4 regions of the Acidovorax sp. GW835-FHT14G06 genome follow, and region 3 is predicted to be linked to each of the others. Evidence: predicted binding sites of a transcription regulator. Region 3 holds the regulator's gene; each other region holds the start of a gene.

Region 1 (7,592 bases), on a different contig from region 3:
TGCGCGCACGATGAGGTTCCAGTGTTCCTGCGACAAACGGTCGCGCACGGCCGAGGCCGCACCCAGGATGCCGCGCAGGTTGTAGCCCACGCTGGTCACCTGCGCGGGCTGCGTCAGCCCGGCGATCAGCGAGCGCTCGAACACGCGCCGTGCCTGCCCGGCCGCAGGCACGGTCGGCAGCACCAGCCCCTGGCTCACGCCCATGGCGCTCAGCCAGGTCAGCAGCGGCTGCGAGGTCTGGTCCTCGCCGTTCAGGCATTGCAGCGTGATGCGCGCCAGGCGCGTGACGTTCTCGGTGCGTTCGGTGTAGCGGCCCAGCCAGAACAGGTTTTCGGCCGCGCGGCTGGTCACCTGGCGGCTGCGGTGCACCACGGCGGGCGCGGCCTGGTTGTGGGCCAGCAGCGTGGTGGTGTCCACGGGGCCATCGGTCTGCACCCATACATCGGCGCTGCTGCCGCCGCGCTGCATCGATGTAATGCCGCTGTCGCCCTGGGCCAGGCGGGCCAGCCCGCCCGGCAGCACGCGCCACGAGCCGGGGCCGTCGCACACCGCAAATACGCGCAGCATCACCGAGCGGGGGGCGATGGGGCCACCGTCCTGGCCCGCACCCTCAGCGGCGTCACTGCGCCAGGTGGGCATTTGCGACAGCGGCAGGTGGGCCTGCACGGTGTATTCGTCGCCCTGGGCCTCGATGCGTGCGGACCACTGCGCCAGGTCTTGCGCCGACAGCGCACCGCCCAGCACGGGCACGCGCTGCGCCATGGGCCAGGTGGGGCGGATCACGCTGTGCGCGAGCTGCGGCAGCACCGCCTGCATGGCCGAGCGCTCGCCACACCACCAGGTGGGCAGCGACGGCAGGGCCAGCTCTTCGCCCAGCAGGTGGCGCGACAGCGCGGGCATGAAGCCCAGCAGCGCCGACGATTCGAGGAACGCCGAGCCCGGCGCATTGGCCACCAGCACGTTGCCCGCGCGGATGGCCTGCAGCAGGCCAGGCACGCCCAGGCGCGAGTCGCTGCGCAGCTCCAGTGGGTCCAGAAACTCGTCGTCCAGGCGCTTCAAGATGCCGTGCACCGGCTGCAGGCCGTGCAGCGTCTTGAGGTACAGGCGCGCGTCGCGCACCGTGAGGTCGTTGCCCTCCACCAGCGTCAGACCCAGGTAGCGCGCCAGGTACGCGTGCTCAAAGTAGGTCTCGTTGTACGGGCCGGGCGTGAGCAGCACGATGCGCGCATCCGCCCCCGCCGGGCTCATCTGCCGCAGCCCGTCGAGCAGTGCGCGGTAGGTGGCGGCCAGGCGCTGCACATGCATCTGGCTGAACGCCTCGGGGAACAGGCGCGAGATGAGCAGCCGGTTCTCCAGCAAATACCCCAGGCCTGAGGGCGCCTGCGTGCGCTGCGTCACCACCCACCAGTCGCCCTGCGCATCGCGCGCCATGTCGAACGCCGCGATGTGCAAATGGGTGCCGCCCACGGGCTGCACGCCATGCATGGCGCGCAGGTAGCCCGGGTGGCCCTGCACCAGCGCGCTGGGCAGCAGGCCTTTGCGCAGCAGCTCCTGCGGGCCATACACGTCGGCCATCACGCGGTTGAGCAGGCGCGCGCGCTGCAGCACGCCGCGCTCGATGTGTGCCCAGTCGCCCTGCGAAAGGATCAGCGGGAACAGGTCCACCGACCAGGGCCGCTGCGGGCCGTCGGCGTCGGCGTACACGTTGTAGGTGATGCCGTTGTCGCGCACCTGGCGCTGCAGGCTCTGCATGCGCCGGTCCAGGTCCTGGAAGCCCTCGGGGCCCAATTGATCAAAGAATTGGGCCCAGGCGCTAGTGATATCTGGCTTATTTGCTATTGATTTGGGAGTGACCGATGCAGTGGCAGCGCCGGGGGCGTCCGCCACGCTGGCACCCCGCAACTCGTCAAAATGCCCGGCCGCCGCAGCGGGCGCCAGTGCAGCCGCCAACTGGGCTGCGCTGTCAGAAGGGTCGGGGGTGGGGAGGCTGTCGTTGAGGTGGTTCACTGCGCTCGATTTTCGGGCATTTGGTCGACAACACTCTGCGGGTAACCCACAGCCTTCAAAACCCGCGCGATCCCTACCAGGGACGCCAAGCAAGGGCCGCCCCGCAGCAAGGGCGTCGTCCCCCTGGGGGGAAGGCGCCGCAGGCGACTCAGGGGGCTTCTCTACCTCCGCATCTTGCGCCGCAGATCCAGCGTGAACGGAAACTCCCGGCTGCCCGGCAGTTCAATGGTCGCAGGCGGCACCGCCAGCCTGCCTGGCGTGTGGCCCATGCGCGAGAACCGCGCCAGGCGGCGGCTTTCGGCCTCATAGGCGTTGACCGGGAAGGTGTCGTAGTTGCGTCCGCCCGGGTGTGCCACGTGGTACTGGCAGCCGCCGAGCGAGCGGTTCATCCAGGTGTCCACGATGTCGAACGTGAGCGGTGCGTGGGCGCCAATGGTGGGGTGCAGGGCCGAGGGCGGGTTCCAGGCCTTGTAGCGCACACCCGCCACAAACTCGCCGGTCGTGCCCGTGCCTTGCAGGGGCAGCGGCTGGCCGTTGACGGTGACCACATGGCGGCTTTCGTTCATGCCCGTCACGCGCACCTCGATGCGCTCCAGCGACGAGTCCACATAGCGCACGGTGCCTCCGGCTGAGCCTTCCTCGCCCATCACATGCCAGGGCTCCAGCGCGTTGCGCAGGGTCAGCTCCACACCCATCGATTGGACGGTGCCGACCATGGGGAAGCGGAACTCGAACTGCGGCGCAAACCAGGCCGCGTCAAACGCGTAGCCTGCGGCGTTCATCTCGGCCACGACGTCGTGCATGTCCTGCTGGATGAACGTGGGCAGCATCCAGCGGTCGTGCAGCTCGGTGCCCCAGCGGGCGGCGGGCGCGCGGTAGGGCGTCTTCCAGAAGCGGGCGATCAGGGCGCGCAGCAGCAGCTGCTGCACCACGCTCATGTGGGCGTGGGGCGGCATCTCGAACGCGCGCAGCTCCAGCAGGCCCAGGCGGCCGGTGCTGCTGTCGGGCGAGAACATCTTGTCGATGCTGAATTCGCTGCGGTGCGTGTTTCCGGTCACATCCACCAGGATGTTGCGCAGCGTGCGGTCCACCAGCCAGGGCGGCATGCCCTGGCCGTAGACCGCACGGTTGGTTTCGATCTCGCGCAGCGCGATCTCCAGTTCGTACAACTGGTCGTTGCGCGCCTCGTCCACGCGCGGCGACTGGCTGGTGGGGCCGATGAACAGGCCGCTGAACAGATAGCTCAGACTCGGGTGGTTGTGCCAGTACAGCAACAGGCTGGCCAGCAGCTCGGGCTTGCGCAAGAAGGGCGAGTCGGCCGGTGTGGCGCCGCCCATCACAAAGTGGTTGCCGCCGCCGGTGCCAGTGTGGCGGCCATCGGTCATGAACTTCTCGGCCGACAGGCGCGTCTCCCACGCCGCGTTGTACAGAAACTCGGTGTGCTGCACCAGCTCCTTCCAGTGGCTGGCGGGGTGGATGTTCACCTCGATCACACCCGGGTCGGGCGTAACCGCCAGCACCTTCAGGCGTGCGTCGCGCGGGGGCGGGTAGCCTTCCAGCACGATCTTCATGCCCAGCTCTTCGGCCGTGGCCTCGATGGCGGCCAGCAGGTCCAGGTAATCCTCCAGGCGCGCCAGCGGCGGCATGAAGACATAGAGCACTCCGTACTTTTCACCCACCTTCTCGGCCTTGGGGCCGCTGGCGCGGCGTGGGTCGCGCACCTCCACGCACAGCGCTGTGCGCGACAGGCCTGCGGCCGACTGGAACTTGCCCGGTGGCTGCATGCCCGCATGCGGGTCGGGCTGCCCGGCCTGGCGCGCGTGGTCGCCGCCAGCCGTACCTTGCGCCATGCGGCGTGCCTCGCCCGGTGCGGTGGCGCCCGCCAGGTAGGGCAGGTCGCGGTCGCCGGTGACCGGGCCGGATGGCACGGAATACCGCGCCCGCAGCGTGGTGGCAGCGGCCAGCGGGCTTTGGGGCGCGGTCGGGTCTTGCGGGATCAGGTGCTCGGTGTCCGACGCCTTCACCCAGGGCAAGGCGTCCAGCGGCAGGCGGTAGCCCATGGGCGAATCGCCGGGGATGAGCAGCATGCGGTCGTCGCGGAAGAACCACGGCCCGGTGCTCCACACGCTGCCCGCCAGCGTGCCTGCGCCTTCGCCTGCCTGCAGCGGCAGCACATAGCCCACCACGCTGTCGAGCTTTTGCTCGAAAACGCGGCGCAGGCGTGCGCGCTCCAGCTCATCGTCCAGACGCGCGTCAAACGGGTCCACGTTGACCGGCAGGCGCCGCTCGCGCCACAGGTAGTAGAAGGTGTCTTCATAACCGGGCTGGATGTAGCGGTCCGTCACGCCCAGCTTGCGCGTGAGGTGGCGCACAAAACGTTCGGCGTCGGCGCTGGTGTAGTGGGATGGGTCACGCTCGTCGGCAAACAGCGCGGGGTTCTGCCACGCGGGCTGGCCGTCGGCGCGCCAGCAGATGGACAGGGCCCAGCGCGGCAGCTGCTCGCCCGGGTACCACTTGCCCTGGCCAAAGTGCAGGAAGCCGCCCTGGCCATATTCGGCGCGCAGCTTGTGCGTGAGTTCGGTGGCAAAGCCGCGTTTGGTGGGGCCCAGGGCATCGGTGTTCCACTCCGGCGCGTCGCGGTCGCCCACGGCCACAAAGGTGGGCTCGCCGCCCATGGTCAGGCGCACATCGCCCGCCACCAGGTCGGCGTCCACCCGCTCGCCCAGCGCCAGCACGGCCTGCCACTGGTCTTCGGTGTAGGGCTTGGTCACGCGGGGCGATTCAAAGATGCGCATCACGCGCATCTCATGGCTGAACTCCACCTCGGCCTTGTCCACGCCGCCTTCAATCGGCGCGGCGCCCGAGGGTTGGGGTGTGCAGGCCAGCGGGATATGGCCCTCGCCCGCCATCAGGCCGCTGGTGGCATCGAGGCCGATCCAGCCCGCGCCGGGCAGGTAGACCTCGCACCAGGCGTGCAGGTCGGTGAAGTCGTGGTCGGTGCCGCTGGGGCCATCGAGCGCCTTCACGTCGGGTGTGAGCTGGATCAGGTAGCCCGACACAAACCGCGCCGCCAGCCCCAGGTGGCGCAGCAGCTGCACCAGCAGCCAGCCCGAGTCGCGGCACGAGCCGCTGGCTTTTTGCAGCGTCTCCTCGGGCGTCTGCACGCCGGGTTCCATGCGGATCAGGTAGCGGATGTCTTGCGAGACCTGCTGGTTGAGCTTGACCAGGAAATCGATGGTGCGCTGCTTGCTGCGGTCCACCTTGTCCAGATAGGCCTGCACCAGCGGTGTCATCGGGTCGGTGGCCAGGTACGGTGCCAGCTCCTGCTGCACATCGCTGCTGTAGTTGAACGGGATGTTCTCGGCCTCGGGCTCCAGGAAGAAGTCGAAGGGGTTGTACACCGCCATCTCCACCACCAGGTCCACCGTGACCTTGAACTCGCGCGTCTTCTCGGGGAAGACCAGCCGCGCCTGGTAGTTGGCAAACGGGTCCTGCTGCCAGTTGATGAAGTGCTGCGCAGGCTCGACCTTGAGCGAATACGAAATGACGTTACTGCGGCAGTGGGGCGCGGGCCGCAATCGTATGGTCTGCGGCCCGAGGCCTACCAGCCGGTCGTATTGGTAATGCGTGACGTGGTGGAGCGCGGCGTGGATGGGCATATGCAGGCCATGCTAGCAAGTCCCGAGCCATCGCGGGCAACTATTCCGGGGGCGGTGACAAGCGGTCATCGGCTGTTCACAATGTGCGGTCCGTACCCCGCTGCTGGGGTTGTCTCTCTTTGGCTTATCGCGCACCAACTTGGTGATGCCCTGATTCACCCATGTCCCATTCCCCCCAACTACTGCTCCTGCCGGGCCTGGCCGCCGATGAACGCATGTGGCGCGGCGTGCTGCCGCTGCTGCCCGCCGCGCTGCGCCCCGAGGTCGCCACCGCCCACCAGGATGTGAACCTGCACAGCATCGAAGACTTTGCCGCACGCCTGCTGGCACAGCACGCGGGGCCGCTGGTGCTGGCGGGTGCGTCGATGGGCGGGATGATCGCCATGGAGGCCGCGCGCCAGGCGCCGCAGCGTGTGGCAGGGCTGGCGCTGCTGGGCACCACCGCGCGGCCCGAGACGCCCGACATGCGCGCCCTGCGTGAAGGCGCCATCGAGCTGTTTGAACAGGGCCGCATGCGCGAGGTCATCGAGCCCAACGTGGCCCTGGCCTTCCACCCCGTGAACGCCGCCAAGGCGGACCTGGTGCAGGCCTACCTGGACTTTGTACTGGACGCGGGCCCCGACCACCTGGTGCGCCAGAACCGCGCCGTGATCCATCGGCCCGATGCGCGGGTGCATCTGCCGCAGGTGGCCTGCCCCGTGCTGGTGGTGTGTGGTGCGGCCGACCAGCTCACGCCGCCCGAATGTTCTGCAGAGATCGTGGCGCTGGTGCCAGGCGCCGAACACCACCTGCTGCCCGACAGCGGCCACATGCTGACCATGGAGCAGCCCGAGGTGGTGACCCGCTTGCTGGTGCAGTGGCTGGCCCGCAACGGATGGATTTGAATAAATTGAAGAGTTTTTGGCCGGAAGCGTTAGTGGAATATGCCTGAGTAGCTATGAAAATAGTAGCTAATCAGAACTCCAGGTTGTCAATCAGCCGCGTGCTGCCCAGCCGTGCAGCACCCAGCGCCACTAGCGTGCCTGCGGCATCTTCGGCCGTGGCGGGCAACAGGTCGGCCCGGCGGCGCACCGTGAGGTAGTCGGGCGCCCAGCCCCGCGCGCGCAGAGCGTCCAAGGCCAGTGTCTCCAGAAGGCTGCGGTCGCTGGGGGCGGTGCCCGGCCACTGCCGCGCCAGCCGCTGCAAGGCCTGTGACAGGGCCACGGCCTCCTGCCGTTCTTCCAGGCCCAGGTAGCCGTTGCGCGAGCTCAGCGCCAGCCCATCGGCCGCGCGGCAGGTCTCGCCCGCCACGATGTCGATGGGCAGCGCAAACTGCCGCACCATGTGGCGGATCACCATGAGCTGCTGGTAGTCCTTCTTGCCAAACACCGCTGTGCCGCCGGTCTGGCCCAGCACGCAGGCAAACAGTTTCATCACCACCGTGCTCACGCCCACAAAAAAGCCGGGGCGAAAGTGTCCTTCCAGCATGTCGGCCAGCACCGGGTCGGGGTGCACCTTGAAGGTCTGGGGTTCGGGGTACAGGTCCGTCTCGCGCGGTGCAAACAGTACATCACAACCGGCGGCCTGCAACTGGGCGCGGTCGGCCTCCCAGGTGCGCGGGTAGCTGTCAAAGTCCTCGTGCGGCAAAAACTGCAGGCGGTTCACAAAGATGCTGGCCACGGTCACATCGCCCAGGGGCTTGGCCTGGCGCACCAGGGCAATGTGCCCCTCATGCAGGTTGCCCATGGTGGGCACAAACGCAGGGCGGCGGTAGGGGGCCAGGGCTTGGCGCAGGTCGGCAACGGAGCGGGCAATCAGCATGGGGTCGGAGGGGTCAGAAGGAGAGAGGAAAAAGGCTCACCAGGCGTGCACAGCGTTGTCCGGGAAACGCCCTTGCTTCACGGCCTGCACATACGCCTCCATGGCGCCGCGCACGCTGCCTGCGTC
Region 2 (7,592 bases), on a different contig from region 3:
GTGCGTGCCTTGAGCTGGGCCTTGGTTTCCTTGCCACCAAACACGCGCTCCACCGCCAGGTAGATGTTGTCAAAGCAGGTGAGCCAGGGCAGCAGCGAATGGTTCTGGAACACCACCGCACGCTCTGGTCCGGGGCCCTTGATCTCCTTGTTGGCGCACAGCAGCGCACCGTTGGTGGGCGTGGTCAGGCCTGCGATCAGGTTGAGCAGCGTGGACTTGCCACAGCCCGAGTGGCCGATGAGCGCCACGAACTCGCCCTTGGCAATCGTCAGGTGGATGTCGCGAAGCGCCGGGAACAGGCCCTTGGCCGTCTTGAAGGTCTGCTCGACGCCGTGGATCTCGATGAACTTGGTGCTCATGGAAGGGTGGGTGGATGGAGCTGTCGTGTTCATGCTTTCACCTCTTCAAACGTAAATGCGGTGGCCAGCTTGATGAGTGCAAACTCCAGCAGCAGCCCGACGATGCCGATCACGAAGATCGCGATGATGATGTTCTTGACGTTGAGGTTGTTCCACTCGTCCCACACCCAGAAGCCGATGCCCACGCCGCCGGTCAGCATCTCTGCCGCCACGATCACCAGCCACGCGGTGCCCACGGCCAGGCGCACGCCGGTCAGCATGTAGGGCAGCACGGCGGGGAACAGGATCTTGGTGGCGATCTTCCATTCGCTCAGGTTGAGCACGCGGGCCACGTTCATGTAGTCCTGCGGTACGCGCTGCACACCCACGGCGGTGTTGATGATCATGGGCCAGATGGAGCAGATGAAGATGGTCCAGATGGCCGCCGGGTTGGCGCCCTTGAAGACCAGCAGACCGATCGGCAGCCACGCCAGCGGCGACACGGGGCGCAGCAGGCTGATGAGCGGATTGAACATGCGCGACAGGAAGTTGAAGCGTCCGATCACAAACCCCGCGGGGATGCCCACCAGCGCCGCCATGCCGAAGCCGATGGCCACGCGCTGCAGGCTCATCAGCACGTTCCAGCCCACTCCCTGGTCGTTGGGGCCGTTGCGGTAGAAGGGGTTGCTGAACACCTCCAGCGCCTGCAGCCAGGTGTCCTTGGGGCTGGGGATGCTGCCGCCCGTGGTGGTGGAGACCACCGCCCACAGGCCGACGAGCAGGCCCAGGCCACACAGCGGCGGCAGCACGGCCAGCCAGAAGCTGCGCGAGAGGGCGGACCAGTCGCGGCCAGTGGCCACGCTGGTGGGCGCAGCGGGTGACTTGGGGGCAGATGTTGCAGCCTTTTGGCTTCTTGCGCTAGTGGATGTTGCGCTTGCAGCTACAGTATTCATAGCATTCTGTGCGGCCACGGGGGCTGCATCCAACGGGGAGTGAAAGACGGCACTGACCATGGTTTTCTCCTGTGCAGGGCTTGCTTGCGGGGTGGCCGGGAGGGCGCTGGGGCAGGGCTGCCGTCAGGCCTTGATCTTGAAGCCGTCGGCGTACTTGGCGGGGTCCTTGCCATCCCACACCACGCCGTCGATGAACTTGCTGGTGCGCAGCACATCCTTGGGTACATTGATCTTCATGGCGCTGGCCACCGACTTGTACAGGTCCACCTGGTTGACCTCCTTGGCCACGGCCAGGTAGTCGGGGTGGGTCTTGAGCAGGCCCCAGCGCTTGTGCTGGGTGAGGAACCACATGCCGTCCGAGAGGTAGGGGAAGTTCACCGCGCCATCGTTGAAGAACTTCATGTGGTTGGGGTCGTCCCAGGTCTTGCCCAGACCATTCTGGTAGCGGCCCAGGATGCGCTGGTTGATGGCATCCACGCCCGTGTTCACATACGCCTTGCCGGCCACGGTTTCGGCCATCTTCATCTTGTTGGACAGGCTGGCGTCGATCCACTGGCTGGCTTCGAGCACGGCCATCATCACGGCGCGCGTAGTGTTGGGGTACTTCTTGACGAACTCGGCCGTGGTGCCCAGCACCTTTTCGGGGTGGTCCTTCCAGATGTCCTGCGTGGTGTTGGCCGTGATGCCGATGCCATCCATGATGGCGCGGTGGTTCCAGGGCTCGCCCACACAAAAGCCGTCCATGTTGCCCACGCGCATGTTGGCCACCATCTGCGGCGGGGGCACGGTGATGAGCTTGGCACCCGACAGCGGGTTGATGCCCGCCGCTGCCAGCCAGTAGTGCATCCACATCGCGTGGGTGCCGGTGGGGAAGGTGCCCGCAAATGTGTATTCACGCTTCTCGCTGGCCATGAGCTTGGCCAGGGACGGGCCATCCACCGCGCCCTTGTCGGCCAGGGCTTTGGAGAGCGTGATGGCCTGGCCGTTGTTGTTCAGGTTCATCAGCACGGCCATGTCCTTCTTGGGGCCGGCGGTGCCCAGGTGCACTCCGTAGACCAGGCCGTACAGTACGTGGGCAAAGTCCAGTTCACCGTTCACCAGCTTGTCACGCACGCCGGCCCAGCTGGCTTCCTTGTTGGGGACGATGGTCACGCCGTATTTCTTGTCAAAGCCCAGCACCGACGCCATGACCACGCTGGCGCAGTCGGTCAGCGGGATGAAGCCAATCTTGACTTCCTTCTTCTCGGGGGCGTCTGAGCCCGCTGCGTGGACGAGTGCGCGCAGCGCGGGGCTCACACCCACAGCGCCCACGGTGGCGGCCTGCAGCACGGTGCGGCGGTTGAGGCTGGTTTTCAACAGATCGGTCATGGGGCATCCCTGGTGGCGTGAAAAACAAAAAGGCGTCCTCACACCGCGCCTGGCTGCATCAAAGCAATGCCGGGAGCGGGTGGGGACGCCTTTGTCCTGGGTGGAGCCTGGAACGGGTCCGGGGCTCCTTGCCAGCACCGGCCCGCCGTTGGGTCAGTGCTGTCAGTGGTCAGACCTGCATTGGTCTTGCACTGTGCAATGCAAAGCGCGTGCCAGCGCGCGCTGCGCCATATTGGAGCGTTGGTTGCTATGGAATGAATAGCTGTCTGCGCTTGATCAATAAGCGCTAGAAGCTTGCGGGGCTTGCAGTAGGAATGGTATTCGTGTGAGGATGGTGATCGCACCGCCTTTGTGCGACGCACCATTTGGAGAGGGACTGTAGCCTTGGGCGCGGCCTAGGCGAGTGATGGCAAGCCAAGGTCCGCCCCGCAGTGCATCGGGGAGCCCCTCGCCCCTTCCCGAATCGCGTAGCGATTCGAGAGAAGGGGGAAGCGGCGCAGCCGCTCAGGGGGGATTCGCTGCCCCTACCCCAGCAGATCCATCACGTCCAGCATGCGCTGGGCCACGTCCACGAGCTTCAGGCCCTTGTCCATGGCCGTCTTGCGCAGCTTTTCATAGGCGGCCTGTTCGGTCAGGCCCTGGCGCTGCATGAGCAGGCCCTTGGCGCGGTCGATGGTCTTGCGGTCGCGCAGTTCGGTCTTGGCGTCTGCCAGCTCGGCGCGCAGGGCTTGTTCGTGTTGGAAGCGGGCCATGGCCACGTCCAGAATGGGGCGGATGCGCTGCGGTGCCAAACCCGCCACGATGTAGGCAGACACACCGGCCGCCACCGCGTCCTTCACGTGCGAGGTGTCTTCATCGTTGGTGAACATCACGATGGGGCGGCGCTCGTCGCGTGTGGCCATCACCACGTGCTCCAGCGCGTCGCGGGCCTCGCTCTCGGCGTCCACGATGATCAGGTCGGGCTGCAGCTGGGCAATGCGCTCGCTCAGAAACACGTCGGCGGGCAGCGTGGCCACCAGGTTGAAGTTGTTCTCCAGCAGCCCGATGCGCAGCGCCCGCGACCGTTCCGCCTGCTCGACGGCGTGTTCGTCGTCAGGGTCGGCGACTGCCAGGTCCGGGGCAACCACCACGATGCGCAAAGCCTCATTCATAGCGGTGAGCATAAGCAATTTTTACGCCACAAATTGGTGCGCCGAGGTGGTGCACGGCCGCGGAAGGCCGCTGCGATGGGACTTCACTCAAGGGGAACCCTGCCCCAGGCCCGCCACGCCTCGGGGCCCTGGCCCCCCTTGCGGGGCCTGAAAGTTGCTAATACTGACACTGTGGAAGGGCATACCCGGTAGCTCACCCTGCGGGGCGTCGCATATACATCTGGTCACACAGACACACTGAAATGGAGTTTTTTGCATGAACAAGCACATGAACCGGCGCCGCTTCTCGGCCAGCCTGGCCTTGACCGCAGTGGCGACTGCTGCACTCCTGACCGGATGCGGCAAGGTGCCGGACACCATCAAAATTGGTGTTGCACAGCCTTTGAGCGGCCCGCTGGGCGCCTTGGGGCAGGATCTGCTCAATGGCGTGAAGCTGGCGGTGGAGGAACTCAACAAGTCCGGCTACACCGTGGACGGCAAGCGCGTGACCTTGGAGGTCGTGTCCGTGGATGACAAGGCCGACGCCACCACCGGCAAGGCGGTCGCCCAGCAGCTGGTGGATGCGGGCGTGGTAGCCGTGGTGGGCCACCTCAACTCGGGCGTGAGCATTGAGACCGCCCCCATCTACGCCGCCAAGGACATTCCACAAATCGCCATCTCCACCAATCCCAAGTTCACGCAGCTCGGGTTCCCCACCACGTTCCGCATGGTGGCCAACGACACCTTGCAGGCGCGCGCCATCGGCTCCTTTGCGGCCACGCAGCTGGGCGCCAACCGCTACGCCGCGCTGGACGACGGTACCCCTTACGGCAAGGGCCTGGCCGATGGCGCTGCCGAACAGCTCAAGGCCGAGAAAAAGGAAGTGGTGGTGCGCAAGTCGTTCGACGACAAGACCGTGGCCTTCGACGAGCTGGCCGGTGAACTCAAGGCCGCCAACGTGGAGGTGATTGTTTCTACCCTCAACGACTTCCAGGCCCTGGCGCTGCTCGAAGCGCTCAAGAAGGTAGACCACACCAAGGTCAGCCTGCTGGGTGGCGACACCATCAAGACCACCGACATGACCAAGGGCGCAGGCATCGTGCAGGGGCTGTACGCCACCTCGCCAGTGCTGGAAGCCAAGGAGTTCACCACCGGCAAGCCCTTCCTGGAAAAGTACATCGCCGCCTTCAAGAAGCCTCCTGCCTATGGCGGCCACTACAGCTACGACAGCACGTATGTGCTCTCAGCAGCCATCCAGAAAGCCAAGTCCGCCGACCCCAAGGAAATCACCAAGGCCCTGCACAGCATCAACGGCTATGCCCCGGTGATTGGCACCATGACCTGGGATGAGAAGGGCGAGCAGCGCTACGGTGCCGTGGGTGTGTACGAGCTACGCAGCGGCAACTGGGAGTTGCGCATGCGGTCGGACCGCTGGTAGGTTGGCTCTTGGTGGTGCGTGAGCCATATGTACGGCGGCTCACCGCCTAACCAGTGGTAGGTGACTGCACTGTGGCACTCACATAGGAAACTCTCTCTGCCACTTGTATGCTGGCTGTATGTTGATCTGTATCTTGGCGAAGGCCTTGGGCTAGACTGTTTTGAAATTCTCGAAACGTCGTTCAGTGCGTTCCACTATCGAGGTTCCCGTATGGTTTGCGCGGGCTGCGAAGTGGGGTGCCAAAGGAAGCCTATGTCCTCTATCCAAGTCACTGTTCCCCCTGTCCTCCAGACGGCTGGCTTGCCGCAGCCTGTGGATTTCTGCAAGCCTCCCCACGAACCGCCTTCAAATGTCGGCCTGGTGCACGCTAGTGAGATAGTGTTCATTGGCGGAAATGTGGACGCGAGCGATCTGCTGGTGCACTCGTTACGGCATGACGTGGAGTGGGTATTGCTTGACCCTACCCGTGACGGATTGGCCCAGATGGTGGGCCACTTGGCGGGCCGAACTGGCATGTTGGAAGCAGTGCATGTAGTCACTCACGGTCGTCCGGGGATGCTTGATCTGGGGTCTTGCGCATTGACGATCCGTGAACTTGAGAGCCGGAGCGATGACTTGCTGCGGCTTGGAAGCGCACTGACCCCAAATGGAAGTGTGCTGTTGTATGGGTGTGCTGTGGGGCAGGGAGAGATTGGGGCGACTTATGTTCAACGTTGGTCCGAGCTCACCCGGTGTCCTGTAGGGGCGTCCAGCCATCCGGTAGGTGCAACTGCTCGGGGTGGTTCATGGGAGCTCGACGTTCGTAGCAGCGCTCAAGTCGCAGACATTGGTTTTCGGCACGCAGCCCTGTTGGCGTATCCCGGATTGTTGGCGGTCGCGGATGAAAATTTCGATAGCGTCGGCCTGCTAATCCAGACCGACTCGGCCACCTTCACGGTTGGGCCCAACTGGACGTTCACGTCGAACGGAGTCTCAGGCTTTGCGACCGCCAGTGCGTCGGATCAGGCGTCGAATCTCAACCTCGACGGGGGAGCGAGTGATCGTGCACTGCTTCTGAACTTTGATGGCAGCGCGGTCACCGACTTTTCGTTCAAGTCTGGCGGTACGAACTTCGATCTGAACTCCTTCATGCTGGGATCGTTGATCGGTGGCAGCGACACGCTGACCATCACCGGGTGGCGTGACGGCGTGCAAGTCGTCAGCGCCGAGAGTGTCGACCTCGCGTCAAGCGACAGCGCGGGCAACATCACCTACACCCAGGTTGGTTCCACGGGGGGCGGTAACTACGGCCTGCTGACTTTTGGATCAGCGTTCGACAATATCGACGAGCTTCGCATGTCGTTCAGCTTCATCTCTTCGCCAGAGTTGGACGACATCGACATCTCGCCTGCCGTCGCTGCCCCCACCGCCACCGTGGTGGTGGCGGACAACGCACTGCGGGTCGGCGAGACCTCCGCGGTGACCTTCACGTTCAGCGAGGCGGTGACCGGGTTCACCAACGCCGACCTGACCGTCCCGAACGGCACACTCGGCAGCGTCAGCTCCAGCGACGGCGGCGTCACCTGGACGGCCACCTACACCCCTACAGCGGGTGTCACCGACACGACCAACGTGATCAACGTGGACATGACCGGCGTGACCAGCGTGGCCACGTCGAACGCCGGCATCGGGTCCACCAACTCCAACAACTTCACCATCGACACGCAGCGGCCCACGGCCACGATCTCGCTGAACGACACCGCGCTGCGCGTCGGCGAAACCGCCACCGCCACCTTCACGTTCAGCGAGGCGGTAACCGGCTTCACCAACGCCGACCTGACCATCGCCAACGGCACCCTGGGCAGCGTCAGCTCCAGCAACGGCGGCACCACCTGGACGGCCACGTTCACTCCCAGCAATGGCGTCACCGCCGCGAGCAACGTCATCACGCTGGACAACACCGGCGTGACCGATGCCGCTGGCAATGCCGGCAGCGGCACCACGGACTCAGGCAACTATGCGATCGACACGGTGCGGCCCACGCTGGCGTCCAGCATCACCATCAGCGACACGGCCTTGCGCATCGGCGATACGGCGACCGTCACCTTCACCTTCACCGAGGCGATCACTGGCTTCACCATCGCCGACCTGAGCGCACCGAACGCGGTGCTGTCCAGCCTGAGCAGCAGCGACGGCGGCATCACCTGGACGGCCACGCTGACTCCCAGTGCCAGCACCACGGACTCCAGCAACGTCATCACGCTGGACTACACCGGCATCACCGACCTTTCAGGAAATACCGGCCTCAGCACCGCCACCAGCGGCAACTACGCAGTGGACACAGTGCGGCCCACCTTGGCCTCGGCCATCACCATCAGCGACACGG
Region 3 (7,592 bases):
CATGCGGCATTCGATGGGGCCGTTCCACATCGGCACGCGGCGCGATTCTTTCAGGCGCATCTTGCCGGGCAGCTTGAGGTCGGGCGTGAGCATCCAGGCCGTCCAGCCGCTGTAGTTCTTCTTCCAGTGGGTGGCCAGCTGGCTGAAGAACTCGCCGCCGTCTTCGGTCTGCGCCTCTTCGCGGCCCACAGCCATGCCCTGGGCGCGGTCGGCGGCGCGTTCGCCGGCGTTACGGCCTGCGCTCCCTGCAGCAGCAATGCGCTCGCCGTAGGGCGGGTTGAGCAGCATCACGCCGGGCTGATCGCAGGGCGGCATGCGCTGCAGGGCGTCGCCGCCGCGCAGCTGCACGGCATCGGCCACGCCCGCGCGCTCAGCGTTGCGCTGGGCGAAATCAACCATGCGGAAGGCGACATCACTGCCAAACAGGGGGACAGCGCTAGTGCATATTGCACTTTCAGCTTCGTTTTTTATAGCACTCCAGACATGGGCCTGGAACGGCAGCAGTTTCTCGAACGCAAAGCGCCGCAGCATGCCCGCCGGGATGCGGCAGGCGATCTGCGCAGCCTCGACCACGATGGTGCCGCTGCCGCAGCAGGGGTCGTACAGCGGCTGGGGGTTGTCGCCGTGCGGGTCCCAGCCACTGGCGGCGATCATGGCGGCGGCCAGGGTTTCCTTCAGCGGCGCATCGCCCTTGTCCTCGCGCCAGCCGCGCTTGAACAGCGGCTCGCCCGAGGTGTCGATGTAGATCGTGGCCTCGTCGGTGGTCAGGTGCAGGTGGATGCGCACATCGGGCCACTGGGTGTTCACATCGGGGCGCACGCCGCTCTTGTGACGAAAGCGGTCGGCCACAGCGTCCTTGACCTTGAGGCCCGCGAAGTTGAGGCTCTGCAGCGGGCTGTGCTGAGCCGTCACCTCGACCTTGAACGTCTGGCGCGTGGTGAACCAGATCTCCCAGGCCACATCGCTGGCCATGGCATAGAGGTCGTTCTCAGACCGGTACGGGCGGTGCGCCAGTTGCACCAGCACGCGCTGCGCCAGGCGGCTGTGCAAATTGAGCAGCAGCGCCTGGCGCCACGAGGCGCGCAGCAGCACACCGCCCCGCCCCACCAGCAAGTCTTGTCCCGTGAGGCCGGTGATGCCATGCACCTCGTCGGCCAGAAAGCCCTCGACACCGGCGGCGCAAGGGAGAAAAAGTTGGAGTTGGTTCATGTCGATGGGGAGGATACGCGCTCGGACAATGCATGGGAATCCGGCGTGCCCGCGCGGGCCAGCAGCAACTGGCGGATGGAGTCAGGGATCGGGGCGACCTTGCGGCTGGCCTTGCCGATGAAGACGATGCCAATCTTGCCGCGCGCCACCTCGCGGCCTGAGGCCTTCTCGGTCATGCAAAAGACCAGGTCAAACCCATAGCGGTTGAAGTCCGCAGGCGCCATCTCCACGCGCATGGTCTCGCCATGAAAACCTTCGGACTTGTACTGCGCCACGATGTCGCCCACCACGATGGACAGCCCGCCCACATCGGCCTCAGGGTAGCCCAGGGACTGGAAAAAGCGCACGCGCGCTTCGGACACCAGGCTGAGCAGCTGGGCGTTGTCCAGATGCCCGCCCTGGTTGACGTGGCTGATGTAGATCTGCAGTTCGGTGGCAAAACCGAAGTGCGCGGGAAGGTCGAAGACGATGCGGGCCATGGGGCGGAAAGTGGTAGGGCAAAACAGGAAGCGGGGGGACGGGTACCAACGGCGGACATAGCGCATTGCGCGACAGACAATGTCTGCCTTCCAGGCACCCGATGAGAAGCACGCGGGGGTCACCAGCCCATCCACACCGTGGCGCCCGTGCCGCTGCATGGGGGTGTTGCGCACGAGTCCTGTGAGCCGGGCGCCACTGTCTCGTATGCTCTCGGGCAGTGGATTTTACCGGAGCCCCCTCATGCGCCTTTTTGTTCGGACCCTGCTGACCACCCTGGCGCTGGCAGTGATGCCTCTGGCTGCCAACGCTCAAACACTCTACAAATCAGTGGGAGTAGACGGCAGGGTGGTCTACAGCGACCAGCCACCGGTGACTGGAGCCGTAGAGAAAACGATGAAGCTGGAAAACCTGCCAGTCAGCGTGGTGCCAGGCGCGGCCTCCACTCCCCAAGCAGCAACCCCCGACACCCCACAGGTCGCAATCGCACGAGGCGATGTGGTGCTTTATATGGCCACCTGGTGCGGTTACTGCAAGGCGGCCAAGGCCTATCTGACTAACAAGGGCATCGCCTACCGGGAGTTGGACATCGACACGCCTTCTGGCAAGGCTGCGTTCAAGCAACTGGGTGCCAGAGGTGTGCCAGTCTTGCTGACCAACGGCCAGAAAATCGCCGGGTTCACACCCCAGGCGTATGACGCGGTATTCATGGCGCGCAAGTAATCCGTCAGCATCCTGCGTTCAGGGCGTTGAGGGAGGCTTATGCTCTTCAATGCGTTGAGCACTACAACGCCTTGCGCAGATTGGCCGGCGCGATCTTGAGCGCCTCGCGGTACTTGGCCACCGTGCGGCGTGCGCACTCGATGCCCTGCTCCTTGAGCATCTCGGCAATCTGGCTGTCGGACAGCGGCTTGGCGGGGTTTTCGGCAGACACGAACTGCTTGATGAGCGCGCGCACGGCGGTGCTCGATGCATTGCCGCCGGTCTCGGTGCCCAGACCCGAGCCAAAGAAATATTTGAGCTCGTAGGTGCCAATCGGTGTGGCCATGTACTTGGCGGTGGTCACGCGGCTGATGGTGGACTCGTGCAGGCCCAGCTCGTCGGCGATGTCGCGCAGCACCAGCGGGCGCATGGCCAGTTCGCCGTGGGTGAAGAAGTTCTTCTGCCGCTCGACGATGGCGCGCGAGACGCGCAGGATGGTGTCAAAGCGCTGCTGGATGTTCTTGATGAACCATCGCGCCTCCTGCAGGCGCTGCTGCATGCCCTGATGTCCCTCGCCGCCCTTGTGGCCGCGCAGTGCGCCAGCGTAGATGTCGTGCACGCGCAGGCGCGGCATCACGTCGGGGTTGAGCTGCACGATGAAGTTGTGCTGCCCGCTGTGCCCATTGGCACGCCCGGCTTTGCGCACGATGACGTCGGGGATGATGATGTTGCGCTCTACATCGGCAAAGCGGCGGCCGGGGCGGGGCTCCAGCCGTGCGATCAGCGCCATGGCGGCACGCGTGCGCTCTTCGCCGCTGGCGCCGCCTTCGCTGCACAGCAGCGTCAGGCGACGGATGTCGCGGCGGGCCAGCATCTCCAGCGGCTGCTGGCAGATCGAGAGTGCTGTACGCACCGTGTCCGGGTCGGCATCGCTGTCTTCGTCGGCGGCCAGGGCCGTGAGCTGCAGCGTCAGGCATTCGGCCAGGTTGCGCGCGCCCACGCCCACAGGCTCCAGGCTTTGCAGAAGCCGCTGGGCCACGGTGAAGCGGTGCACCAGCTCCTCAATCTGCTCCAGATCGTCGGGCCCGGCCAGGCTGATGGCCAGCTCTTCGAGCGGCTCTTCGAGGTAGCCATCGTCGTTCAGCGATTCGATGAGAAAACGCAGCGCGGCCGTGTCCACTTCAGACAGCCGCAGCGACAGCGCCTGGCGGTGCAGAAAGGCGGTGAGCGATTCTTGCGAGCGGGCCAGCTCGGTAGCGTCGGCCCCGTCGCCTTCCGCATCGTTGCGGGTGCGTGCCGGGGCGTCGCCGCCCCACTCGGCGTCGTTGGGCGCCATCTCAACGGTGCCGTCGCCGCTCCAGTCGGGCTCGTCGGCGCCTCCACCGGGGATTTCAGCCTCGTTTTGGCTCTCAGTGCTGGTACTGTTTGCACTGACAGCTCCTGAAAACATAGCATCATCGGCACCGTAGTCGTCGGCCTGCGCGGGCGTATCGGCGGCTTCCAGACCAAACTCCTCGCGCGGTGCTTCGTCGGCATTGCGTTCGAGGAACGGGTTTTCGTCGAGCATCTGCTCGACTTCCTGCGAGAGTTCGAGCGTGGACAACTGCAGCAGCCGGATGGACTGCTGGAGCTGGGGGGTCAATGCAAGGTGCTGCGAGACGCGCAGCGAGAGTCCAGGCTTCATTGATTGAGCGCCGCCGGGCCGCCCCAAGGCGCGAAAGCCCCCTTGGGGGGCAGCGAACCACGCGCAGCGGGGAGCGTGGGGGCACAGTGCTGCGCCGCCGGGCCGCCCCAAGGCGCGAAAGCCCCCTCAGGAGGCAGCGCAGTACACAAAGTGACAAGCGTGGGGGCCATGTCTACATCCTGAAGTGTTCGCCGAGGTACACACGGCGCACTTCGGCGTTGTCCACGATCTCGGAGGGGGTGCCCTGCGCCAGCACGCGGCCGTCGCTGATGATGAAGGCGTGGTCGCAGATGCCCAGCGTCTCGCGCACGTTGTGGTCGGTGATCAGCACACCAATGCCGCGTGCCTTGAGGAAGCCGATGATGCGCTGGATCTCGATCACGGCGATGGGGTCAATGCCCGCAAAGGGCTCGTCCAGCAGGATAAAGCGCGGCTGGGTGGCGAGGGCGCGGGCGATCTCGACGCGGCGGCGCTCGCCACCGGACAAGGCCAGGGCAGGCGATGCACGCAGGTGGTCCACACGCAGCTCTTGCAACAGGGCCGTCAGGCGCTCCTCGATGGCGTCGCGCGTCAGCGGCTGGCCGTCGTCGGCACGCTGCAGCTCCAGCACTGCACGCACGTTTTCTTCGACGGTGAGCTTGCGGAAAATGGAGGCTTCCTGCGGCAGGTACGACAGCCCCAGCCGTGAGCGGCGGTGGATGGGCATGTGGGCCACCGAGTGGCCGTCGATACGGATGTCGCCCGCATCGCTGCGCACCAGGCCCACGATCATGTAGAAGGACGTGGTCTTGCCCGCGCCGTTGGGGCCCAGCAGCCCCACGACCTCGCCTTTTTGCACCACCAGCGACACATCCTTGACGACCTTGCGGCTGCCATAGGACTTGGCCAGGTGCTGAACCTCCAGGCGGCTGCCCGACTGGGAATCGGGCCCCAGGCGGTTATCAGCCCGGGTATCAGGACCAGTACTCACAGCGGGCCCGCTCACTTGGCGCCGCCGCCAAGGCTGTTGCTGGGGCGCAGCGCCGGTGCGGGCGCGTCAGGCACTGCGGCTGGGGCCGCCGCGCCGGACGGCGGGTCTTTGGGCGCCAGCACGGCACGCACGCGGCCACCGGACGCTGGCGTGTCGCCTGCGGCAGCAGACGACGCTGGTGCCCTCTGGCCGTCCACCGTGAACACGTCGGTGAGGTTGTTATAGACGATCACGGCACCGGTGATCTCGTCGTTCAGTACCGACCCACGGTAGCGGCGGAGTTCGGCGCGGGTGATGAAGCGCACGTTGTCGGCTTTGCCGTCGTACTCGATGACCTCGCTCTCGCCTTCGATGAACTCGTCTGGCACTCCAGCTACGGTGTCGCGCTTTTGGCGGAAAAACGCCCGTTTGCCCGCCTCGGCCGTGACCACGCCGTATTGGTAACCGTCGGCGTCCTGGCGCACATCCAGCCGCGCACCGCGCAACACGATGGTGCCTTTGGTCATCACCACGCGGCCCGAGAACACGCTGGTCTGCTTGAGTTCATCGTGGCGCAGGGCGTCGGCCTCGATGTTCATGGGCTTGGCACGGTCGGCCTTTTCGGCGTGTGCCATACCCGCAAGACCGGTCAGGGCTGCGAGCAACAGGAGGGGGAGTAGGCGGTGGGTCATAGGGCACGAATCTTGCAATGATTGTAGCCACCCGATAGTACCCACCCCGAAAAAAAGCCCGCATCAGCGGGCTTTTGGAACAGCTTGCCGACAGAGTCGGCACCTTGTCAGGCTTTGCGCGCCGTGGCCGCCAGGTATTCGACCACTTGCAGCACCGTCTGCATGCTGCCAGCCATCGTGCCGTCGGTGTAGTACTTGCCCGCCACGCCCATGGACGGCACGCCTTCGACGCCATACGAATCTTGCAGCTGCGAGGCGCGACGCACCTGGTTGGCCACGCTGAAGGAACCATAGACTTCCTTGAACTTGGCGGCATCCACGCCCTGCTGGGTCACCCAGGCCAGGATTTCGTCGTCCTTGGCGAGCTTGGCCTTCTCCACATGGATGGCGCGGAATACCTTGGCGTGCAGCGCGTCGAGCTTGCCCATGCCTTCGAGTGTGTAGTACAGCTTTTGCTGGGGCACAAAGCTGGCGTTGAACGCCACGGGCACGCGGCGGATGGAGAGGTCCTTGGGCGCGGCCTTGACCCAGGCGTCCAGCGTGGGCTCAAAGGCGTTGCAGTGGGGACAGCTGTACCAGAAGAACTCGATCACATCGACCTTGCCAGCGGGGGCATCGGGGGCGACGGGCTTGTCCAGCCGCTTGAAGTCCTTGCCCTCCTTGAACTGGCGGGCTTGCGCCATGGCGGGGTTGGCCACTGGCAGCGTCAGGGCAGAAGCGGCAACCGCCGACGCGGCGGACAAAGAAAACTCACGGCGTTTCATGACAAAGACTCTCCTGGTTCAGGTATGGGGGATGTGAGACATCCCTTTACAAAAAGTTCAGCCCTGGCGTTGACGCCGTTTTGGCAGGCCTGTCAGCGCTGCACGCGCACCAGCGCCGACTCCAGCCCGGCGCCATCGAGCTTTTCCTTGAGCACCTCGGCATCGTCACGCTTGGTGAAGGGGCCGATGCGCACCCGGAAGACCGCACGGCCATTTTGCTCACGCTCGCTCACGCGGGCCTCCCAGCCCAGCATGGCCAGCTTGGCGCGCTGGGCGTCTGCGTCGGCCTGGGTGCGGAAGGCGCCCGCCTGCACGAAGTAGTCAAACGGGTCCACACTGCCCTTGGCCGCTGCCTTGGCCACGGCCAGATCGCCCAGCGGATCGGCGCCTGCCTTGCTCTCGGCCTTGGCGTCGGCTTTGGCCTCTGGCTTGCTCGCTGCAGGCTTGGCCGCTGAGGCGGCAGCGCGCACCTCGGGGGCAGGTGCCGATGCAGGAGACGATGCGGCGGCTGCAACCGGTGGCGCGGCAGGACGTGCCGGATTCTTGCCATACAGCGGCGAGTTCGGATCCCAGTTCTTGTTCTTCTGGGATTCGGCTGCGTCCATGTCTGCCCCCCGACCATTGCCCTTGTTCAGGAAGGGCACCGGCACCTTGGTCACATACACGGCCACGGCCAGCGCCGCGCCCAGGCCCACAATGACCCCGACGATGAAGCCGACAATGGTCCCGCCCGTCTGTTGCTTTTTCATATTGGTAGTAACTGCTTACATTCTGGCTGGGGCCGACACGCCCAGCACGGCCAGGCCATTGTGCAATACCTGGGCGGTGGCGGCGACCAGCGCCAGGCGCGCCTTCTTCACCGCCTCGTCATCCACCAGGATGCGCTCGGCATCGTAATAGCTGTGGTAACTGGCGGCCAGGTCGCGCAGGTAGAACGTCACATCGTGCGGCGCCTCGCCATCTGCGGCGGCGGTCAGCATCTCGGGGTACTTGGCCAGCTGCAGCATCAGCGCCTGGGCCTGAGGGCCCTCCAGCGCGGACAGGTCCACATCCTTGAGCGAAGCCACATCACCACCGCCCGCCTCTTGCCAGGCGCGCAGCACCGACTGGATGCG
Region 4 (7,592 bases), on a different contig from region 3:
CAGCCTGGTCGTTGAGGTGGAACTTGACGGCGCCGCAGCAGCCCGCCTTGGATGCAATCACGGTCTGGATGCCCACGGCGTCAAGCACACGGGCGGTGGCGGTGTTGATGTTGGGCATCATGGCCGGCTGCACGCAGCCAGCCAGCATGAGCACCTTGCGCGCATGCTCCCGCGTGGGCCAAGCCCCGGCGTCCTGGCGCGCAGGCACCTTGGCCTTCAGCGCCTCGGGCAGCAGGCCGCGCACCATTTGTCCGGCCTTCATGGCGGGCGCGAACAGGGGTGATGGCAGGCCCTCCTTCAGCGCCCAGCGCAGGGCTTTTTCGCCCAGGGGGCGGGGCACTTTTTCATCAACGATCTTGCGGCCGATGTCCACCAGGTGTCCGTACTGCACGCCGCTGGGGCAGGTGCTTTCGCAGTTGCGGCAGGTCAGGCACCGGTCCAGGTGCATCTGGGTTTTGCGTGTGGGTGTCTCGCCTTCAAGCACCTGCTTGATGAGGTAGATGCGGCCGCGCGGTCCGTCCAGCTCGTCGCCAAGCAACTGGTAGGTGGGGCAGGTGGCGGTACAAAAGCCGCAGTGCACACACTTGCGCAGGATGGATTCGGCTTCCAGGCCATCGGCGCGGGCGCGGTATTCGGGGGAGAGCTGGGTTTGCATGGATGGCAGCCTGGGCGAGGAGACAAAAATTTCGGCGTGGATGCGTCAGCGCGTGGCGGGCGGGTCCGCTGGCGGGGCCAGGCTGGGATCGCCCGGCGCGGCGGGCGCCAAGGGCTTGCGCAACGGGTGGCGCAGTCTGGCGCGGTCGGCCCACAGGGGTGGCAGCGACAGGGCCAACAGCACCAGCGCCAGCGGCACCACAAACACAAAGCCCACATGCTTGAAGCCCGCAGCACCCGCAATACCGCCCACCAGGAACATGCCCACCAGTCCTGCAAACAGCCGCAGGCGGGCCTGGTTGGCGCGCACTTGCGATTCGGGCGCGGTGCCGGTGCGGTTCCAGTAGAGCATCTTGCCCATCTCGATGCCCAGGTCCGTCACCACGCCGGTCATGTGGGTGGTGCGGATCTGGGACGAGGACATCTTGGTCACCGTGGCGTTCTGCAGGCCCATGATGAAGGACAGCAGCAGCACCGTCATGGGCACGGCGAACGGCGTGGGCCAGCTGAGCGTGATGGCGCCGATCAGGCCGAACAGCAGCATGAGCACGGACTCCAGCACCAGCGGCAGCGCGTAGGTGCTGCGCAGCCTGCGCTGGCGCGCCCAATTGATCATGATGGCGGTGGTGCCTGCGCCCGACATGAAAGCCCACAACGCGCCCAAGGCCCCCAGCACCAGCTTCATCTGGCCCAGCACCAGGTTGTCGGCCAGCGAGGACAAAAAACCGGTCATGTGCGAGGTGTACAGGTGCACCACCAAAAAGCCGCCCGCGTTGACCGCGCCAGCGTTGAACGCCAGCAGCAGGCCCAGCACCTGGTTGCTCGCAACTGTGCGGTGGTGTCCGGTGAGGTGAAAAAGGCGTCGCATGACCAGGGTAGCGGCTGTGACTCTGAGGGGGGTTGCCTTGCCTACCAGGCCCGCGCCATGCGGCCGGGATTGAAGATGCCCACCGGGTCAAAGCTGTGCTTGAGGCGGGTGTGGATTTGCTCCAGCGCCTTGGATTGCAAGTCAAAAGAGCCGCTAGCGCTGGATTTATTTGCCTCAGCAGCTATAAAAACAGAAGCACTCCCCCCCACTGCCCGGGCGGCTTCGCGCAGGGCGTCGCCTGCGGACTCGGGCGCCTGCACCCAGCGCAGCGCGCCATGCCATTCCACCAGCGGCTGCACGCCGCCCGGCAAGGCCAGCACCGGTGCGGTGGCAGGCACCGACAGGCGCCACAGGGCGTGGCCGGGCTGCCCAGCGCGCGCAGTGAACCAGGGCAGGGTCTGCTCGCGGCAGGCTGTCCAGTCGGCGGCCACCGTGGCGTTGTCCATGCGCGTGCCGCCCATCGACTTGCAGGCGGCCTCGACCGCCGCCACGGCGCCGCGCAGGCGCACATACAGCGTGCCCACGCTACCGTCTTGCACCCAGCAGCTGGCGTTGAGTGGCAATGGCTGGCCGCCCCAGGCGTGCAGCTTGCGCAAGGCGTCGGCCTGGTTGATGCCGTCAAACCGCAGCGTGGCCTCGCCGGGCGCCACGGGCAGCACCTTGAGGCTGACCTCGGTCAGCAGGCCCAGCGTGCCCCAGGCACCGGCCATCAGGCGCGCAACGTCGTAGCCCGCCACGTTCTTCATGACCTGGCCGCCAAAGGTGAGCAGCTCGGCCTTGCCGTTGAGCAGGGTCACCCCCAGCAGGTAGTCACGCACCGCCCCCACGCTGGCGCGGGCCGGGCCCGACAGGCCGGCTGCCACCATGCCGCCCACCGTGGCGGCGTCCGAAGCGGTCTTGGCGAAATGCGGGGGTTCAAAAGGCAGGCACTGGCCTTGTTCGGCCAGCGCGGCTTCCAGCTCGGCCAGCGGGGTGCCGGCCCGCACGGTGACGACCAGCTCGCTGGGCTCATAGCTCACGATGCCGCGCAGTACCCGGGTGTCCAGCACTTCGCCGTGCAGCGCCAGGCCATGGAAGTCCTTGGTGCCCCCGCCACGGATGCGCAACGGGGTCTGGTCGGCGGCGGCAGCGCGCACGCGCTCAGTGATCGGGGCAAGGGAAAAGTCCATCCGTGCATCGTAGCGGCAGCGGTCGGCCGCATGGCATACAGGAGGCGTGAATTTTTTGAACAGCGGACATGCAAAGGACTGGCGGATGCCCTGGGGTCTTTTATCCCCTGGCGCGCCAGTCCTACACGCGTCACCCACCGGTACGAAAAAAGCCCGCCGGTGGTCGGCGGGCTGAAGTAACCAGAGGAGTAACTCGCTTGTTCTTATTGCGACGCCACGGTGCCACCAGACACCGCAGCGCGTAGGGCGCAGAGCGATCAGCGGTTGTACGCCGTTTCGCCGTGCGAGGTGATGTCCAGACCTTCGCGTTCGTCTTCTTCCGAGACACGCAGGCCCACCGTCAGGTCAACCACCTTGTAGGCCACGAAGGACACCACGCCCGACCACACGATGGTCAGCAGCACGGCCTTGGCCTGTGTCCACACCTGGGCAGCGATGGAGTAGTCGGCAGAGGTCACCATGGTGGCGGTCACCCAGTCGGCCACGTAGCCAGGGCCACCCAGACCAGGGGCGTTGAAAACGCCGGTCAGCAGGGCACCCACGATACCGCCGATGCCGTGCACGCCGAACACGTCGAGCGAGTCGTCCGCACCCAGCAGCTTCTTGAGGCCGTTGACACCCCACAGGCAGGCAAAACCACCCACCAGACCGATGACCAGCGCACCGCCGATACCGACGTTGCCTGCAGCCGGCGTGATGGCCACCAGGCCCGCCACGGCACCCGACGCTGCACCCAGCATCGAAGCCTTGCCGCGCATCAGCGCTTCACCCATGCACCATGCCAGCACGGCAGCAGCGGTAGCCACCAGCGTGTTGATGAAGGCCAGGGCTGCAAAACCGTTGGCTTCCAGGGCAGAGCCGGCGTTGAAACCGAACCAGCCCACCCACAGCAGCGAGGCACCGACCATGGTCAGCGTCAGGCTGTGAGGCGCCATGGCTTCCTTGCCGTAACCAATGCGCTTGCCCACCATGAACGCACCCACCAGGCCCGCCACAGCGGCGTTGATGTGCACCACGGTACCGCCAGCGAAGTCCAGAGCACCCCACTGCCAGATCTGGCCGGCCTTGCTGGTCATGGCGTCGGCCACTTCCTTGGAGGCGTAGGCATCAGGACCCATCCAGAACCACACCATGTGGGCGATCGGCAGGTAGCTGAACGTGAACCACAGGACCATGAACAGCATGACGGCGCTGAACTTGATGCGCTCTGCGAACGCACCGACGATCAGGGCGCAGGTGATGCCGGCGAACGTGGCCTGGAAGGCGGCAAACACCACTTCCGGAATCACGACACCCTTGCTGAACGTGGCCGCGTTGGCAAACGTGCCTGCGGCGTTGTCCCAGATGCCCTTCATGAACAGCCGGTCGAAACCACCGATGAAGGCACCGCCTTCGGTGAAGGCCAGGCTGTAGCCGTAGATGAACCACAGCACCACGATCAGGGAGAACGTGACCATCACCTGCATCAGCACGGACAGCATGTTCTTGCTGCGCACCAGGCCACCGTAGAACAGCGCCAGGCCGGGCAGGACCATCAGGATCACGAGGATGGTGGAGGTCATCATCCACGCGGTGTCACCCTTGTTGGGGACAGGAGCAGGCGCTTCTGCGGCGGGCGCTGCAGGCGCAGCGGCGGCAGCAGCAGCCGGTGCAGCCGCAGCGGCAGCAGGGGCTTCAGCCGCTGGTGCAGCCGCAGCGGGTGCCGAGGCCTCTGCCGTGGCGGGCGCCTGGGCGAGGACAGCCGATCCGCCGGATAGCAGACTCAGCCCCAGAATGAAGGAAGCAAGCAGTTTTTTCATGGCGTTTCTCTTCTTGTATGGGATGCGGCCTCGCCCTTACAGGGCTTCCTTGCCGGTTTCGCCAGTGCGGATGCGCACCACCTGCTCCAGGTGGGTCACGAAAATCTTGCCGTCACCGATCTTGCCGGTGCGAGCTGCGGTCTCGATGGACTCGATCACGCGGTCCACCAGGTCGTCGGCCACGGCGGCCTCGATCTTGACCTTGGGAAGAAAGTCCACCACGTACTCTGCACCGCGGTACAGCTCGGTGTGGCCCTTTTGGCGGCCAAAGCCCTTGACTTCGGTCACCGTGATGCCTTGCACGCCGATGTCGGAGAGCGCTTCGCGCACTTCGTCGAGCTTGAAGGGCTTGATGATGGCTGTCACCATTTTCATTTTCAGTTCCTCCGGAATGGGCGCCACCGGCGCCCATTGAGACTTACAGGGTTTTGGTGAGCGTGACGATCACGCGCGACTTGTTGACCGGGCCGTAGAAGGCCTTCTTGGTGGCGCCAACCACGGCAGCGCCGAGGGACACGCCGCCGCCGAAGTCGTACGAACCGCCCAGGCTGTAGTCCATGAAGTTGGGGGCCGTGATGTCACCACCAAAGCGGGTGAAGCCGACCGACGCCTTCAGCGTGGTGCTGGGGGCCACTTCCTGGGCAAACGCCAGGTTCAGGTAGCCGGTGTTGCGGCCCTTCATGCCAGGACCTGCGTAGGCAAAGTAGTCCTTGGACAGGGTGTGCGAGTACTTGGCCGTCACGGGGCCGAAGGTGGCAGCGCCATAGACTTCGGTGGTGTTGCCCGCGCTGTTGCCGGGGTAGATGTAGGTCAGCAGGCCCACGTCCAGGTCCACGTCACCGGCCTTGAACTTGTAGCCGCCGTAGATGTCGGATTCGAGCGAGTTGCCGGTCAGCCAGTTGACGCTGGAGTTCCAGTTGCCCACGTAGAAGCCGGTTTCACCGAAGGTGTAGTCAAAGCCGCCTTGCAGTGCGGGCTTGACGGCCTTGACCTTGGACGTGTCCTGGTCCTGGCCACGGAACTTGTAGTTCGTGGTCAGGCTGACGTTGGCGGTGAGCTGGGCGCTGGCCAGCATGGGAAGGGTTGCAACAAGGGCAACGCCCAGGGTCTTGATGATGGCGCGGGTCATGTTTCCTCCGGTTGGACAAAGTAGGGACAAGCGCTTTAAGCACGGACCGTGCCACACCAAGGTGCACGGCGCGCTGCACGGTTGCGTTGCGTTACAACAATCCCCAGTACAGTGGCGGTGACCGCGTCCGGCATGTTGCACCCAACTGGTGCAGACACCCAACGGGTCGCGCTAAAAAACCACAAAACGCACCCATCTGGGGAGAAATCGCTTCATGAGTCTTGCTTTGGTGCAAAGCCGCGCCCTTCTGGGGCTGCAGGCGCCTGCAGTCACCGTCGAAGTGCATCTGGCCAACGGTTTGCCCAGCTTCACGCTGGTCGGGCTGGCCGAGGTGGAGGTGAAAGAAGCCCGCGAGCGCGTGCGCTCCGCGCTGCAGAACGCGGGGCTGGAGTTCCCGTCGAACAAGCGCATCACCGTCAACCTTGCCCCCGCCGACCTACCCAAGGACTCGGGCCGCTTCGATCTGCCGATTGCGCTGGGCATCCTCGCCGCCAGCGGTCAGGTGGACGCCAGCCGCCTGGCAGGCTACGAGTTTGCAGGCGAGCTGTCGCTGTCCGGCGAGCTGCGCCCCGTGCGCGGCGCGCTGGCCACCAGCCTCGCGCTGCAGACGCAGCAGATCGACGCCCAGCTGGTGCTGCCGCCCGGCAGCGCCGAAGAGGCCGCCCTGGTGCCCGCCGCGCGCGTCGTGCGTGCGCGCCACCTGCTGGATGTGGTGCGGGCGTTCCTGCCACCCGGCAGCACGGCCGGTGGCGATGCCGACGTGGCCAACGACGGCTGGACCCGCCTGCAGGCCACCGCGCTGGCCGCCAGCACCACCGGGCCCGACATGGCCGACGTGAAGGGCCAGGCGGGTGCCAAGCGCGCGCTGGAGATTGCAGCGGCCGGCGGCCACAGCGTGCTGATGGCCGGGCCGCCGGGCTCGGGCAAGTCGATGCTGGCGCAGCGTTTTGCCGGGCTGCTACCCGCGATGACGGTGGAAGAAGCCCTGGAGAGCGCTGCCGTGGCCAGCCTGGCCGGCCGCTTTCGCCCGGAGGCCTTTGGCGTGCGACCCACCGGCCAGCCCCACCACACGGCCAGTGCGGTCGCGCTGGTGGGCGGTGGCTCGCCACCACGGCCGGGCGAGATTTCGCTGGCCCACCAGGGCGTTCTGTTCCTCGATGAACTGCCTGAATTTCCCCGCGCCGCACTGGAGGCCCTGCGCGAGCCGCTGGAAACCGGCCACATCACCATCGCGAGGGCAGCGCAACGCGCGGAGTTTCCGGCCCGGTTCCAGATGATCGCAGCCATGAACCCGTGCCCCTGCGGCTTTCTGGGCTCCACGCAGCGGGCCTGCCGCTGCACGCCCGACCAGGTACACCGCTACCAGGCCAAGCTCAGCGGACCGCTGCTGGACCGTATCGACCTGCATGTGGAGGTGCCCGCACTGCCCGCAGAGCAGCTGGTCAAGGCGGCTGCGGGCGAGTCCACCGCCAGCATCCGTGCCCGGGTGGAGCAGGCCCGCTCCAAGGCCATCGCGCGCCAGGGCACCACCAACCAGGCGCTGCAGGGACAGGAGATCGACGCCCACCTGCACCTGGACGATGCCGCCGCCAAGTTCCTCAACACCGCCGCCGCGCGCCTGGGCTGGTCGGCCCGCAGCACGCACCGGGCGCTGAAGGTGGCGCGCACCATCGCCGACCTGGCGGGCGCGCCCACCACCGAGGTCAGCCATGTGGCCGAGGCCGTGCAATACCGCCGCGTGCTGCGCAGCCCGGTGTGAGAGGCGCCTGCTGCTATGCAGGGAATTCTGCTGCGTTGACAGCGATTGATATCAAATTGATAGCATCAGACGCATATACAACCGGCGCCTGTGGCTGATTTTGATCAAAAAGGGGGCGCTCCGCGCCTTCGGGGCGCGTCACGCCGGTCGCGTGGGCCCGGGCGCCCGGCACAATCTCCCCCCATGTCCAGCGTCCGCTCCCCCAAGAAATCCC

What was found. Region 3 encodes sigma-54, which starts transcription at its own class of promoters, with help from an activator protein. Its sites were predicted from a motif close to TGGCANGNAANCTGCTTT; they were not measured.
Region 1: AC1Q64_RS18530 (transglutaminase family protein) is a predicted target of sigma-54. The motif match lies at 5,679-5,696, and genes of this name have one in related genera.
Region 2: AC1Q64_RS22060 (CmpA/NrtA family ABC transporter substrate-binding protein) is a predicted target of sigma-54. The motif match lies at 2,857-2,874, and genes of this name have one in related genera.
Region 4: AC1Q64_RS12010 (TorF family putative porin) is a predicted target of sigma-54. The motif match lies at 5,656-5,673, and genes of this name have one in related genera.

Annotation. Positions count from the first base shown of each region.
Region 1 is NZ_JBXAGA010000010.1:128,104-135,695, forward strand. It holds gene AC1Q64_RS18525 (circularly permuted type 2 ATP-grasp protein) at 1-2,007, opposite strand, end outside; gene AC1Q64_RS18530 (transglutaminase family protein) at 2,169-5,666, opposite strand; gene AC1Q64_RS18535 (alpha/beta fold hydrolase) at 5,828-6,550, shown strand; gene panC (pantoate--beta-alanine ligase) at 6,621-7,466, opposite strand; gene panB (3-methyl-2-oxobutanoate hydroxymethyltransferase) at 7,503-7,592, opposite strand, start outside.
Region 2 is NZ_JBXAGA010000015.1:54,434-62,025, forward strand. It holds gene AC1Q64_RS22050 (ABC transporter ATP-binding protein) at 1-392, opposite strand, end outside; gene ntrB (nitrate ABC transporter permease) at 389-1,351, opposite strand; gene AC1Q64_RS22060 (CmpA/NrtA family ABC transporter substrate-binding protein) at 1,415-2,659, opposite strand; gene AC1Q64_RS22065 (ANTAR domain-containing response regulator) at 3,184-3,810, opposite strand; gene AC1Q64_RS22070 (branched-chain amino acid ABC transporter substrate-binding protein) at 4,067-5,227, shown strand; gene AC1Q64_RS22075 (Ig-like domain-containing protein) at 5,480-7,592, shown strand, end outside.
Region 3 is NZ_JBXAGA010000009.1:17,724-25,315, reverse strand. It holds gene AC1Q64_RS16610 (THUMP domain-containing class I SAM-dependent RNA methyltransferase) at 1-1,209, opposite strand, end outside; gene AC1Q64_RS16605 (acyl-CoA thioesterase) at 1,206-1,688, opposite strand; gene AC1Q64_RS16600 (glutaredoxin domain-containing protein) at 1,930-2,409, shown strand; gene AC1Q64_RS16595 (RNA polymerase factor sigma-54) at 2,471-4,072, opposite strand; gene lptB (LPS export ABC transporter ATP-binding protein) at 4,245-5,042, opposite strand; gene lptA (lipopolysaccharide transport periplasmic protein LptA) at 5,054-5,713, opposite strand; gene AC1Q64_RS16580 (thiol:disulfide interchange protein DsbA/DsbL) at 5,821-6,477, opposite strand; gene AC1Q64_RS16575 (SPOR domain-containing protein) at 6,570-7,226, opposite strand; gene argS (arginine--tRNA ligase) at 7,242-7,592, opposite strand, start outside.
Region 4 is NZ_JBXAGA010000006.1:90,202-97,793, forward strand. It holds gene glcF (glycolate oxidase subunit GlcF) at 1-655, opposite strand, end outside; gene AC1Q64_RS11990 (YoaK family protein) at 701-1,522, opposite strand; gene glcE (glycolate oxidase subunit GlcE) at 1,564-2,691, opposite strand; gene amt (ammonium transporter) at 2,949-4,490, opposite strand; gene glnK (P-II family nitrogen regulator) at 4,527-4,865, opposite strand; gene AC1Q64_RS12010 (TorF family putative porin) at 4,909-5,619, opposite strand; gene AC1Q64_RS12015 (YifB family Mg chelatase-like AAA ATPase) at 5,834-7,378, shown strand; gene AC1Q64_RS12020 (MarR family winged helix-turn-helix transcriptional regulator) at 7,562-7,592, shown strand, end outside.